Regions from separate parts of the Streptomyces sp. Rer75 genome, predicted to be linked through region 2. Evidence: riboswitches for the same ligand, from Rfam matches in the RefSeq annotation. Region 2 holds a riboswitch; each other region holds the start of a gene.
The links. A riboswitch is a leader RNA that binds a small molecule or an ion and turns the genes downstream of it on or off. The one in region 2 is predicted to bind thiamine pyrophosphate.
Positions count from the first base shown of each region.

Region 1: it holds a riboswitch for thiamine pyrophosphate, as region 2 does, so the genes downstream of both, HYQ63_RS39265 (cytosine permease) here and HYQ63_RS30375 (thiamine ABC transporter substrate binding subunit) in region 2, are expected to answer to the same signal.
Region 3: it holds a riboswitch for thiamine pyrophosphate, as region 2 does, so the genes downstream of both, thiO (glycine oxidase ThiO) here and HYQ63_RS30375 (thiamine ABC transporter substrate binding subunit) in region 2, are expected to answer to the same signal.

Region 1 is NZ_CP058693.1:9,253,331-9,257,623, forward strand. Features, by position in the region: gene HYQ63_RS39255 (IlvD/Edd family dehydratase) at 1-784, shown strand, start outside; gene HYQ63_RS39260 (triphosphoribosyl-dephospho-CoA synthase) at 902-1,783, shown strand; TPP riboswitch at 1,790-1,884, shown strand; partial or broken gene HYQ63_RS39265 (cytosine permease) at 1,942-3,188, shown strand; gene HYQ63_RS39270 (APC family permease) at 3,305-4,293, shown strand, end outside.
Region 2 is NZ_CP058693.1:7,029,967-7,034,259, reverse strand. Features, by position in the region: gene HYQ63_RS30380 (iron ABC transporter permease) at 1-632, opposite strand, end outside; gene HYQ63_RS30375 (thiamine ABC transporter substrate binding subunit) at 611-1,684, opposite strand; TPP riboswitch at 1,680-1,783, opposite strand; gene rlmN (23S rRNA (adenine(2503)-C(2))-methyltransferase RlmN) at 1,849-2,955, opposite strand; gene HYQ63_RS30365 (phosphatidate cytidylyltransferase) at 3,038-4,213, opposite strand; gene frr (ribosome recycling factor) at 4,213-4,293, opposite strand, start outside.
Region 3 is NZ_CP058693.1:2,808,891-2,813,183, reverse strand. Features, by position in the region: gene HYQ63_RS11725 (thiazole synthase) at 1-500, opposite strand, end outside; gene thiS (sulfur carrier protein ThiS) at 507-707, opposite strand; gene thiO (glycine oxidase ThiO) at 704-1,936, opposite strand; TPP riboswitch at 1,935-2,048, opposite strand; gene HYQ63_RS11710 (NAD(P)/FAD-dependent oxidoreductase) at 2,257-3,489, shown strand; gene HYQ63_RS11705 (Rv2175c family DNA-binding protein) at 3,615-3,980, shown strand; gene thiE (thiamine phosphate synthase) at 4,120-4,293, shown strand, end outside.

The DNA.
Region 1 (4,293 bases), 2.2 Mb from region 2:
CGGGTCCCACCTCATGGAGGACTTCCACCGCGCCGGTGGCCTGGACGCCGTCCTCGGGGAGATCAGGGACCACCTGGAACCGGCCCTCACCGTCTCCGGCCGCCCCCTCACCGAGCAGCTGTCCGGCCTGTCCAGTACCGACACCACCGTCATCCGCACCGCGGACGAGGCGATCGCCCACCAGGCCGGGCTCGCCGTGCTCCGCGGCAACCTCTGTCCCGACGGAGCCGTCATCAAGCCCGCCGCCGCGACACCGGAGCTACTGCGCCACCGGGGCCGCGCCGTGGTGTTCGACGGTATCGAGGACTTCCGTACCCGGATCGACGACCCGGACCTGGACGTCGACGCGTCCGATGTGCTGGTCCTGCGCGGCTGCGGACCGCGCGGCTACCCCGGCATGCCCGAGGTGGGGAACATGCCCCTGCCGCCCGCGGTGCTCCGGGCCGGAGTGCGGGACATGGTGCGGATCAGCGACGCGCGGATGAGCGGAACCGCCTTCGGCACCGTCGTCCTGCACATCGCGCCCGAGTCGGCGGCGGGCGGTCCGCTGGGGCTGGTGCGGACCGGCGACTGGATAGAACTGGACGTCGAGCGGCGGCTGCTGAGGCTGGACGTCCCCGACGAGGAACTCGCCGCACGGCAACCGGTGACCGCCGCCGCCCCACCGGCCACCGGCGGATGGGAGCAGATCTACCGCGACCACGTCGAACAGGCCGACCGCGGCGCCGGACTGGACTTCCTCAGCGGCACCCGCGGATCGTTCGTCGCCCGCGAATCGCACTGACATGACGCCCGCGAATCGCACCGACGTGACGCCCGCGAATCGCACTGACATGACGCCCACAGCGGGGTCACAGGAACGACCCAGGCCCGGGAAAGGTTCGCCGATTACCCTCCGGGCATGCCCACGACGCGCTCCACGGACGACGCACTGGCGCAGACCGCCGTACGAGCCCTGATCTCCCAGGCGGAGCTGACCCCCAAACCGGGCCTCGCGGACACCCGCGACCTCCAGGCCCGCGCCACCGGCACCGACCTGCTCGCACTGCGCTGGTCGGCCAAGTCGCTGGCGCCCGGCTTCGCGGCCATGGCGGCCGCCGCCCGGCGCCCCGGCGAGCCGACGCGTGCGCTCCGCGAGGAGCTGGGCGCCATCGGCCGCTGCGCCGAGTGGACCATGGCGCGGGCCGGTGGCGGCCCGGTCACCGGCCGTCTGCACCACGGGGCGCTGTGGGTGCTGGGGCTGCTGGTGGCGGCCGCCGCCCTGGAACCCGGCGCCGCACCCGATGAACTGACCGCCACCGCCCGGCAGCTCGCGGCCCACGTCGACCGTGGCGCCCCGCGCAGGCCGTCGGCGGGCTCGCAGGTGTCCGCCACCTACGGGGCGGCGGGGGCGCGCGGCGAGGCGCGGGCCGCCTTCCCGCACGTACGCCGCGCCCTGGACGCCCTGTCCGCGGCGCGGGCCGCGGGCGCCACCGAGACGCAGGCCCGGCTCGACGCGCTGCTCACCGTGATGAGCACACTCCAGGACACCGGGCCGCTGTACCAGGCGGGGCCGCCCGCCCTCCGGCGGGTGCAGGACGGGGCGCGCGGTGTGCTGGAGGCGGGCGGCGCCGCGACGGACCGGGGCGCCGCCGCCCTCGCCGCCCTCGACGCCGAGCTGCGCGCCCAGGGCATCGCGCCCCGGGGGAGCGCCGCGCTGCTGGCCGGGGCGCTGTTCCTGGACGCGCTCCCGGCCCGGGCCCGGACCCGCCCCCGGGACCGGGGCCACGTGGCGAGGGGTTAGGCCGCTCCACCGGACACGGGGTGCCCCGCCAGGGGGCTGAGATCACACCCGTCGAACCTGAACCAGTTAGCACTGGCGGAGGGATGTCATCGATGCCATGGCCGCATGCTGCCACCGACCCGGCCACCACCGGCGCGGAGTCCGTCTTCGACGGCCGGATGCCCACCGCGCCCGGCGATCTGCGCGTCGAGGCGCGCGGGATCGCGCCGGTTCCGGAAAGCCACCGCTATGGCGGGCCGGGGCGCCTGTTCACCGTGTGGTTCGCCCCGAACCTGACCACGACCGGCGTGTTCACCGGCACCGTCGGCATCGCCCTCGGCCTGGACTTCGCCACCGCGCTGGCCGCCGTCGTCCTGGGCACCCTCATCGATGCCGTGCCCACCGCGTACCTGGGCACCTGGGGCAGCCTGACCGGCGCCGGGCAGCTGCCCCTGGCGCGGCTGGCGTTCGGCCGGGCCGTCGCCGTGCCCGGCGTCCTCCAGTGGCTGTCGTCCGTCGCCTGGGACGCCCTCATCGGCCTGTTCGGCGGTGATGCGCTGGCCCGGCTGTGCGGGCTGCCGTTCTGGCTGGGTGTGCTGCTCATGATGGCCGCCCAGGGGGCGCTCGGGGTGCTGGGCTACGAGGCCATCCACCGGATGCAGAAGCTGATGACGTTCGTCCTCGCCGCCGCGTTCGCCGCCCTGGCCGTCAAGCTGCTCGATGGCGTCCACCCCGCCGCCACCGGGTCCGCCCACGGCGCCGACCGCATCGGCGCCTCCGTCCTGACCAGCACCATCGCGCTGAGCCTGGCGCTGTCGTGGGCGCCGTACGCCAGCGACTTCAGCCGCTATCTGCCCCGCGCCACCTCCCGGCCCCGCATGTTCTGGTGCACGCTGCTCGGCGTCACCGTGTCCTTCGTGGCCGTCCAGGCGCTCGGGCTGTGGGGAGCCTCCGTCTTCACCGACCAGACCGCCCGCGGCGTCGATGAGGCGCTGGGCGGCGGGGCGCTCGGCGCGTTCGGGCTGCTGGCCGTGGCGCTCGCCGCCGTGCTCGGCTTCCCGCTGGTGCTGTGGATGCACGCCGCCGACACCACCGCCCGCTTCCCGAACGTGCTGTTGTTCGTCGGCTACTGGATCCCCGGCTTCGTCGCGGTCGTGGCCGTCGACTGGTTCGGGTCCGCGCCCGGGCCCGGGGCGGCGCGCCGGTGGACCCGGCCGCCGAGAGCGCCCGCCCGCAGCCGTGGTGGCCCGCCCTGCTGGCGTTCGGCGCCGCCTTCGCCGCGGCGGTGCCGTTCATGGACACCAGCCTGTACACGGGCCCGGTGGCCGCCGCGCTGCACGGCGCCGACCTCGCCTACTACGCCGCCTTCCTCGCGGCGCTCCTCGTCTACGCCCCGCTCAGGACACGGCTCCACACCGTCCGCTGAGGCGGGTGGCTTCGCCCGTATCCGCACGTCACACGGCATCCGGCGACCGCGCCCCGCGGCAGGCGTGGCACCCTGGGCTCCGTTGAGTTCCCGCACCACCCGAGGAGACGTGCCACGTGCCGCAGAACCAGCCAGCGGAGTCCATCGCCGCCACGGCGGTGCTCGCCGAGGAACGCAGACTCCGCAAGGACCTCGGCTTCTGGGCCCTGACCGCGATCGGGTTCTCCAACATCCTCGGCTCCGGCTGGCTGTTCGCGGCCCTGTACGCCGCCCAGACCGCCGGACCCGCCGCGCTGCTGTCCTGGATCGCGGCGGGCGTGCTGTGCGCCCTGATCGCCCTGGTCATGGTGGAGCTGGGCGCCACCCGCCCGGAGGGCGGAGGCACCGTGCGGTGGCCGCTGTACGCGAGCGGGCGGCTGGTCGGCACGATGGTCGGCTGGTCCGTCGTGCTGTCCGTCGGCGGTACGGCCGCGGAAATCAGCGCGATCATGCAGTACGCCGCGCACTATCTGCCGGGGCTCTACGACGGCGGCCGCCTCACCCTCCCGGGCCTCGGCGTGGCCGTCGCACTGAGCGTCGTGCTCACCGCGCTCAACTGGTTCGCCGTGCGGATATTCGCCCGGCTCAACAACCTGGTGTCGGTGTTCAAGGTCGTCGTCCCCGTGGTCACCGTCGTCGCGCTGTTCCTGTCGGGCACCCACTCCGGGCGCCTCACCGAACACGGTGGTTTCGCACCGTACGGCTACGCGGCCTGCCTCACCGCCCTCGCCGGCGGCGGCATCGTGTACTCCGTCAACGGGTTCCAGGCGCCGCTGGACTTCTCCGGCGAGGCCCGCAATCCGCGCCGTTCCGTACCGGCCGCGGTGCTCACCGGCATCGGCCTCGCCGTGCTGGTCTACCTCGGGCTCCAGCTGGCGTTCCTGTACACGGTGCCGGACTCCGCGCTGGGCGACGGCTGGCAGGGCGTCAACTTCGAGTCGCCGTTCGGCCAGCTCGCCCTCATCCTCAATCTGCACTGGCTGGCCACGCTGCTGTACGCGGACGCCGTGATCTCCCCGGGCGGCTCCGCCTACGTGGGCGTGGCGATCAACGCCCGGCACACCTA
Region 2 (4,293 bases):
AGCGCGGGCAGGGTGACCCGGCGCCAGGCCGCGAGGCGGCTCGCGCCGAGCACCCGGGCGGCCTCCTCCTGGCGCGGGTCGAGCTGCGCCCACAGCCCGCCGACGGTGCGGACGACCACCGCGTAGTTGAAGCAGACGTGGGCCAGCAGGATCGCCCAGACGCTGGTGTCGAGCCGTATCCCCCACAGCTCGTCCAGCAGCCCGCCGCGCCCGAGCAGCCCCAGGAACGCCGATCCGGCGACGACGGTCGGCAGCACGAACGGCACGGTCACCACGGCGCGCAGCAGCCCCTTGCCGGGGAAGTCGAAGCGGGCGAAGACATACGCGCCGGGCAACGCGACCGCCAGCGTCAGCCCGGTCGAGGCGGCCGCCTGCCAGCCGGTGAACCACAGGGTGTGCAGGACGGACGGGTCGCCCAGCACCTCGGGTATCCGCTCGAGCTGCCACCGGCCGCCGACGCGCAGCCCGCGGGTGACGATCGCGACCACCGGATACGCGAAGAAGACGCCGAAGAAGGCGAGCGGCACGGCCATGAGCGCGAGCCGCAGGGCGGTGCCGCGCAGCCGCCCGCGGCGATCGGCCTCACCCTTCTCATGGTTCTCGCGAGGCTCTACAGAACGAGCGAGGACCATGCCTTGACCCAGGGCTCACGGTTCTTGGCTATCTTCCGCGGGGGCAGGGTGGCCGGATCGGCGACCTTGGTCCCGTACCGGGTGAAGACCTCCGGCAGCTCGGCGCCCTCGCGCACCGGATTGACGTACATGTTGAGCGGTACGTCCTCCTGGAAGCGCTTGGTCAGCAGGAAGTCCAGCAGCGCCTTGCCCCCCTTGGTGTTGCCGGCGCCCTTCAGCAGCCCGGCGAACTCCGTCTGCCGGAAGCAGGTGCCGTCCGCCACCCCCGTCGGGGCCTTGGCGGGCTTCGACTTCGCGTCCGCCACCTCGGCGGGCGGGCTGGAGGCGTACGAGACGACGAGCGGCTTGTCGCCCTTGGCGCCGCCCGCCGAGCCGGAGAAGCGGTCGTAGTACGCCTGCTCCCAGCCGTCGACCACCTCGACGCCGTTGGCCCGCAGCTTCTTCCAGTAGTCGCGCCAGCCGTGGTCGCCGTAGCGGGCGGCGGTGCCGAGGAGGAAGGCGAGGCCGGGGGACGAGGTGGCGGCGTTCTCGGTGACCAGCAGATTCTTGTACGCGGGCTTGGTCAGGTCGGCGAATGTCTTCGGCGGCGCGAGCTTCTTGCGCTCGAAGTACGCGCGGTCGTAGTTGACGCAGATGTCGCCGTAGTCGACTGGCGTGACGCGGTGCTTCGCCCGGTCGAGCTGGAAGGCCGCGGGGACCTTGTCCAGGCCCTTCGCCTCGTACGGCGTGAACAGGTCATTGTCGAGCGCGCGGGAGAGGAGGGTGTTGTCGACGCCGAAGAACACATCGCCCTGCGGGTGGCCCTTGGACAGGATCGCCTGGTTGACGGCGGCCCCCGCGTCACCACCGGCCTGCACCCGCACCTTGTAGCCGGTCTTGCGGGTGAACTCCTTGAGGACCGCCTTGGACGCCGCGAACGAGTCGTGCGAGACCAGGGTGACCGTCTTGGAGTCCTTGCCGTCCGCCGCGTCCCCACCGCAGCCGGTGAGGACGCCGGTGCCGAGGGATCCGACGAGGGCGGCGGTGACGGCACGCCGAAGATGGCTGTTCATGGTGAGGCTGACTCCCTACGCCGGTATGACCCGGATCAGGTTGGAGGGTCTGCGGCCGTGCCGCACTCTCAGCGCTGTCGCGCTCCCCTGTCGGAATGTTCATTTGTCCGCCGCGATACGACGGTTGTACGGCGCTTGTGCGAAGGCACCGTATCAGCCGGTGGTCAGCGCTCCGTGGCCGCCAGCTGGCCGCACGCCCCGTCGATCTCCTGCCCCCGGGTGTCCCGGACGGTCACCGGCACCCCGTGCGCCTCCAGGGCCGCGACGAACGCCTTCTCGTCCTCGGGCCGGGACGCCGTCCACTTGGAGCCGGGCGTCGGGTTGAGCGGGATGAGGTTGACGTGCACCCGGTGGCCCTTGAGCAGCCGACCGAGCAGGTCGGCGCGCCACGCCTGGTCGTTGATGTCCTTGATCAGGGCGTACTCGATGGAGATCCGGCGGCCGGACTTCTCCGCGTACTCCCACGCCGCGTCCAGGACCTCGCGCACCTTCCAGCGGGTGTTGACCGGGACGAGGGTGTCGCGCAGCTCGTCGTCGGGCGCGTGCAGGGAGACCGCGAGGCGGCACTTGAAGCCCTCGTCGGCGAACCGCAGCATCGCCGGGACCAGTCCGACGGTCGAAACCGTGATTCCGCGCTGCGAAAGACCCAGCCCGTCGGGCTCGGGGTCGGTGAGCCGACGGATGGCGCCGATGACCCGGTTGTAGTTGGCCAGCGGCTCGCCCATGCCCATGAAGACGATGTTGGACAGCCGGGCCGGGCCCCCGGGGATCTCGCCGTCCCGCAGCGCCCGCATGCCGTCGACGATCTGGTGCACGATCTCGGCGGTGGACAGGTTGCGGTCCAGACCCGCCTGGCCGGTGGCGCAGAACGGGCAGTTCATGCCGCAGCCCGCCTGGGAGCTGATGCACATGGTGACCCGGTCCGGGTAGCGCATCAGCACGGACTCGACGAGCGTGCCGTCGAAGAGCCGCCACAGGGTCTTGCGGGTGGTGTCGTTGTCGCAGCTGATGTGCCGCACCACGCTCATCAGGTCCGGCAGCAGCCCGGCCGCGAGCTTCTCGCGCGCGGCGGCCGGCACGTCGGTCCACTGGGCGGGGTCGTCGGTGTAGCGGGCGAAGTAGTGGCGCGACACCTGAGCGGCCCGGAAGGGCTTCTCCCCGAGGGCGGCGACGGCCTCGCGGCGCTCGGCGGGCGTGAGGTCGGCGAGGTGCCGCGGGGGCTTCTTGGCCCCACGCGGCACGGCGAAAGTGAGTTCTCCGGGCTTAGGCATGGCCGTACCAGTGTCGCAGACATGCGGAAGGCCCCGCGCCACGGGCGGCGCGGGGCCTGAGGAGCGCGATGCCGGGCGCGGCTCAGCTGCCGCCCACGAAGATCACCAGCAGCAGCCACACCACGGGCGCGGTGGGCAGGAGCGAGTCGAGCCGGTCCATGATCCCGCCGTGGCCGGGCAGCAGCTTGCCCATGTCCTTGATGCCGAGGTCACGCTTGATCATGGACTCGCCGAGGTCCCCCAGGGTCGCGCTGACCGCGACGGCGAGGCCGAGCAGCAGCCCCTGCCACCACACGCCGTCCTCGATGAGGTACTGCATGCACAGCGCACCGACGACCATCGCGAACGCCACCGCGCCCAGCAGCCCCTCGCGGGTCTTGCCGGGGCTGATGCGGGGCGCGAGCGGATGCTTGCCGAAACGCCAGCCCACCGCGTACGCACCGGTGTCGCTCACCACGGTCAGCAGCAGGAAGGTCAGCACCCGCCACGGGCCGTCCTCGGCGGCCAGTATGAGCGCCACGAAGGTGGCGAGGAACGGCACGTAGAAGGCGGCGAAGACGCCCGCCGTGACATCCCTGAGGTAGTTGTCGGGCGGCTCGGTCATCCGCCACACGAGCACGGCGAGCGCCGTGAGCGACACCGCCACCCACGCGCCCTGCGCCCCGCGCACATAGCCCGCGACGACCATGGCGACGCCGCCGACGGCGAGCGGCACCAGGGGGACCCGGATGTCCTTCCGCTCGGCCAGCCGGGAGGTCAGCTCCCACAGCCCGACGACCACGGCGACCGCTATCACGCCGATGAACACCGGCTTGTAGATGAAGAGCGAGGCGACGATGATCACGCCCAGCCCGACGCCCACCCCTATCGCGGCCCGCAGATCGCGGCCCGCGCTCTTCTTCTTCGTGCCCTGACCGCCGCCGTTGCCGGGCGCGCTGCCGGCGGACTCGGGGCCGGGGCCGGGGGGCGTCGGCGGCTGCCCGGGGGGCTGCGCCGGTCCGGGCCGCTGCTCCCGCTCATCGCGGAACAAGGGGCCGCCCGGCCGGGCGGCCCCCCGGTCGCGACCGGCGGCGTCGCCGGGTTCGCCGCCTGCGTGCGGCACGGTGGGCATGGGGCGAGTCTGCGCCGCTTCGGCCACCTCGTGCGCGGGACCCGCCGAAGAAGGGGGCACCTCCCAGCCGTAGCCGGGGGAGGTGCCCTGATCAGTCGGTCCCCAGAGTCCGGCGCGTGGTGGGGCCCCCCAGGAAGAGTCGTTCATCAGACCTCGAGCAGCTCGGCTTCCTTGTGCTTGAGCAGCTCATCCACCTGCGCGACGTACTTCGCGGTGAGGTCGTCGAG
Region 3 (4,293 bases), 4.2 Mb from region 2:
GAGCCCAGCGGCATGATCGCGGCGCAGCCGACGTCCTCCAGCTTCCGGGCCAGCACCGGGTCGTCGTTGGTGTACGGCAGGACCGTGAAGCCGTCGTCCACCAGGGTCTCGGCGGCGTCCAGCGTCTCGATGGGGTCGGGGAGCAGGGTGCGCTCGTCGGCGACGACCTCCAGCTTCACCCAGTCGGTGCCCAGCGCCTCGCGGGCGAGCCGGGCGGTCAGCACGGCCTCCCCGGCGGTGAAGCAGCCCGCGGTGTTGGGCAGCGGGCGGATGCCGTGCCGGTTCAGTACGGACAGCACCGAGCCCTGCACCGTGGGGTCCAGGCGGCGCATCGCGACCGTGGTCAGCTCGGTGCCGGAGGCGATCAGCGAGCGCTCCAGGACGTCCAGGCTGGGCGCGCCGCCGGTCCCCATGATCAGGCGGGAGCCGAAGGTCGTACCGGCGATGGTGAGGGGATCGGCGCCGGTGAGGACCTCATCCAGCGTCGTGGGGTGCGTCATGGGGGTTCAGCCTCCTTGGACCGCGGTGAGGACCTCGACGCGATCGCCGTCGCCGAGCGGGGTCGCGGGCCACTGGCCGCGCGGGACGACCGTCTCGTTGACGGCCGCGGCGACGCCCGAGGGCGCCTGGGTGAGGGTCGCGACGACCCCGTCGAGGGTGGTGCCGTCGGGCAGCTCGCGGGGCTCGCCGTTCACGGTCACGGTCATGCGGTGTGCTCCTGTACTGCTGCTGTGGGGAGAGGCGGGGTCGCCGCGAAGCGCCGCGGGGAGAACGGCCGCGCCTCGGGCGGCAGTTCGCCGCCGTAAAGCGCTTCGGCCATGACGTCGCCGGTGATCGGGGTGAGCAGGACGCCGTTGCGGTAGTGGCCGGTGGCCAGCTGGAGGCCCGGCAGCTCGGTCGGGCCGAGCAGCGGGGCGTTGTCGGGGGAGCCGGGGCGCAGCCCGGCCAGGGTCTCGACGAGCGGCAGTTCGGTGATGCCGGGCACCAGCTCGTGCGCGTCGCGCAGCAGCTCGTACACCCCGCCCGCGGTGACCGTGGTGTCCCAGCCCAGCTCCTCCGTGGTCGCGCCGACGACCAGCTCGCCGTTCTCGCGCGGGACGAGGTAGACGTGCCCGCCGCGCACCACGGCCCGCACGGTCCGCGACAGGAAGGGCGCGTACGCGCCGGGCACCGACAGCCGCAGGACCTGGCCCTTGACGGGGCGCACGGGCGGCAGGACCTCCTCGGGCACGCCGGGGAGCCGCCCGCTGAGGCTGCCCGCGGCCAGCACGGTCTGTTCGGCGGTCAGCCGCGTGCGCGCACCGTCGGCCAGCTCGGCCCCGGCGGCGCGGTCGCCGTCGCCGTTCAGCAGCAGCCGCTCGGCGCGGACGCGGTGGAGGGCCACCCCGGCGCGTTCGCACGCCGCCAGCAGCGCCGCCGCCAGCCGCCGCGGGTCGACCTGGTGATCGCCGTCGACCCGCAGGCCCCCGCGCACGCCCGGCGCGAGCATCGGCTCCAGGCGCCTGCATTCGCGCCCCGTGAGCCACTGTGCGTCCAGTCCCAGCCGCTGCTGGAAGTCGTGCAGCTCGCGCAGATGGGCCCGGTCGTCCGCGTCGAGCGCGACCGAGAGCGTCCCGCAGGTACGGAAGGCCAGGTCATGGCCGCTCGCCTGCTCCAGCTCCGCCACGAACGACGGATAGCGGCGCGCCGAGGCCAGGTTCAGCCCGAGCAGGGTCTGCTCGCCGTAGTGCAGCTCGGTGACGGCCGCCAGCATCCCGGCCGCGACCTGGGCGGCCCCGCCGCCGGGCGCCGGGTCGACGACGGCGGTGCGCAGGCCCCGCTGGGCCGCCCGCCAGGCCGTGACCAGGCCGATGATGCCGCCGCCGATGACGAGGACGTCGTACGGCGCGGTGCTGCCTCGGGGTGCTTCGTGTGGGGTGTGGGGTGGTGTGTGCATGGGCTGGTCGCCCCCTCCCTTCGCCGGCATGACCCGGATCAGGTTCGTACGGTCGGAGGCCGCGCCAGCCTCCCTCTCAGCCCGGTGCGACCGGGCTCCCGCGAGTGCTCTGTCCCGCCACCCTAGTACGCGCCCCGAATCGCCCGGAAGGGAGCGTCCCGGGCGGTGCCGGGCACGAGGCCCCGCGCCCCCGGTACGACGGGCCGTCACGACGGGCCGTCCGGCCCGTCGGGCTGTGCCCGAGATCTCGCCGTGCGCTCTCCGGTCCGCCCCACCTGCCGCAATACAGTGATCGTGTGAGCGATGAGACGACGAAGACGATGGCGTCCTCGGCGGGTGGCGGCGGACAGCGGGTGGTGATCGTCGGCGCGGGCATGGCGGGGGTGCAGACCGCCGTCGCGCTGCGGGAGCAGGGCTGGACCGGGGAGATCCTGCTGCTCGGAGCCGAGCCCCATCAGCCGTACGACCGGCCGCCGCTGTCCAAGGCCGTGCTGCTCGGCAAGGCCGAAGGGTCCGCGTTCGACGTGGACTTCGCCGCGCTCGGCATCGGGCTGCGCCTCGGCGTCCCGGTGACCGGGCTGGACACGGACGGGCGGACGGTCGAGACCGGGTCCGGCCCGATCCCGTACGACGTCCTGGTGATCGCCACCGGCGCCGAACCGGTCGCCCTGCCCGGCAGCGAGGGCGTCCCCGGCGTCCACCTGCTGCGCACCCTGGACGACGCCGAACGGCTGCGCCCGGTGCTCGCCGCGCAGCAGGAGATCGTGGTGATCGGGGCGGGCTGGATCGGCGCGGAGTTCGCGACCGCGGCCCGCGAGGCGGGCTGCACGGTGACGGTCGTCGAGGCCGCGGACCGGCCGCTGGCGGGCGCCCTCCCGGCGGAGGTCGCCGCCCACATGACCCGCTGGTACGCGGACTACGGCGCCACCCTGGTCACCGGCGCCCGGGTCACCGCCCTCGACCAAAACGGGCTCCAGCTCGGCGACGGCACCCGGCTGCGGGCCGGTGCGGTGGTCGTCGGCATCGGCGCCCGGCCCGCGACCGGCTGGCTGGCCGGTTCGGGCGTCGAACTCGCCGAGGACCGGTCCATCGCCGCCGACGAGGGGCTGCGCACCTCGGCGCCCGACGTGTACGCCGTCGGCGACTGCGCGTCCTTCCCGTCCACCCGCTACGGCACCCGGCTGCTGGTGCACCACTGGGACAACGCGCTCCAGGGGCCGCGGACGGTCGCCGCCAATGTGGTCGGCAGCCGGACCGCGCGCTTCCCCGGCCAGGTCTACGACCCGGTGCCGTACTTCTGGTCCGAGCAGTTCGGGCGGTTCGTGCAGTACGCCGGACACCACTCGGACGCCGACGAACTGGTCTGGCGGGGCGACCCGGACGGCGCCGCCTGGTCGGTGTGCTGGCTGCGGGACGGGGCCCTGGTCGCCCTGCTGGCGGTCGGCCGTCCGCGCGATCTGGCCCAGGGCCGCAAGCTGATCGAACGCGGCGCCCGGCTGGACCGGACCCGGGCCACGGATCCGTCGGTGCCGCTGAAGTCCGCCGTTCTGTGACCCGCCGGTACCCCCGGTGATCAGGGGTGCGGGGCCCGGCAGGACCGTGCGGGCCCCCGTCCCCGGCAGCCCGCACGGCGGACGCCCGGCTACCCACTGTCAGTCCCAGATGGCAGGCTTGTTCCGTGACCGAGATTGACGCAAAGATCGATGCTCTCGTCCCCGCCTGGCTCACTCTCCCCGACGTCGCCGACCGGCTGGGCGTCGAGGTGACCCGCGTGAGGCAGTTGGTCAAGGAGGGCCAGCTGATCGCGGTGCGCCGTGGCGAGAACCGGGTGCTCCAGGTGCCCGAGGACTTCATCGGTGACGGCAAGGTCGTCAAGGGCCTCGTGGGGACCTTGACACTGCTCAAGGACGACGGCTTCAGCGACGAGGAGATGCTGGAGTGGCTCTTCACCCCTGACCCGAGCCTGCCGGGCACCCCGGCCCAGGCGCTGCGCGAGAATCGCGGCACGGAAGTGAAGCGGCGCGCGCAGGCGCTCGCCGTCTGACGTCGCCCGCCGTTCTCCGCACCACTTCCGATCCACTTCAGAACCACTTCTGAAACTCAGAACCACTTCTGAACCACCAGGCGTACGGGCGGGGGCCGACCCTGCCCGTACGCCGCACGATCCGGGGGGAAACCCACCCATGACCGCACGCGAGCAGCTGGCCGACGCCCGCCTCTACCTGTGCACCGACGCGCGCAAGCGCCAGGGCGACCTGCCGGAGTTCCTGGACGCCGTGCTGGCGGCCGGGGTGGACATCGTCCAGCTGCGGGAGAAGGGCATGGAGGCCGCCGAGGAGCTGGACCACCTCGCCGTC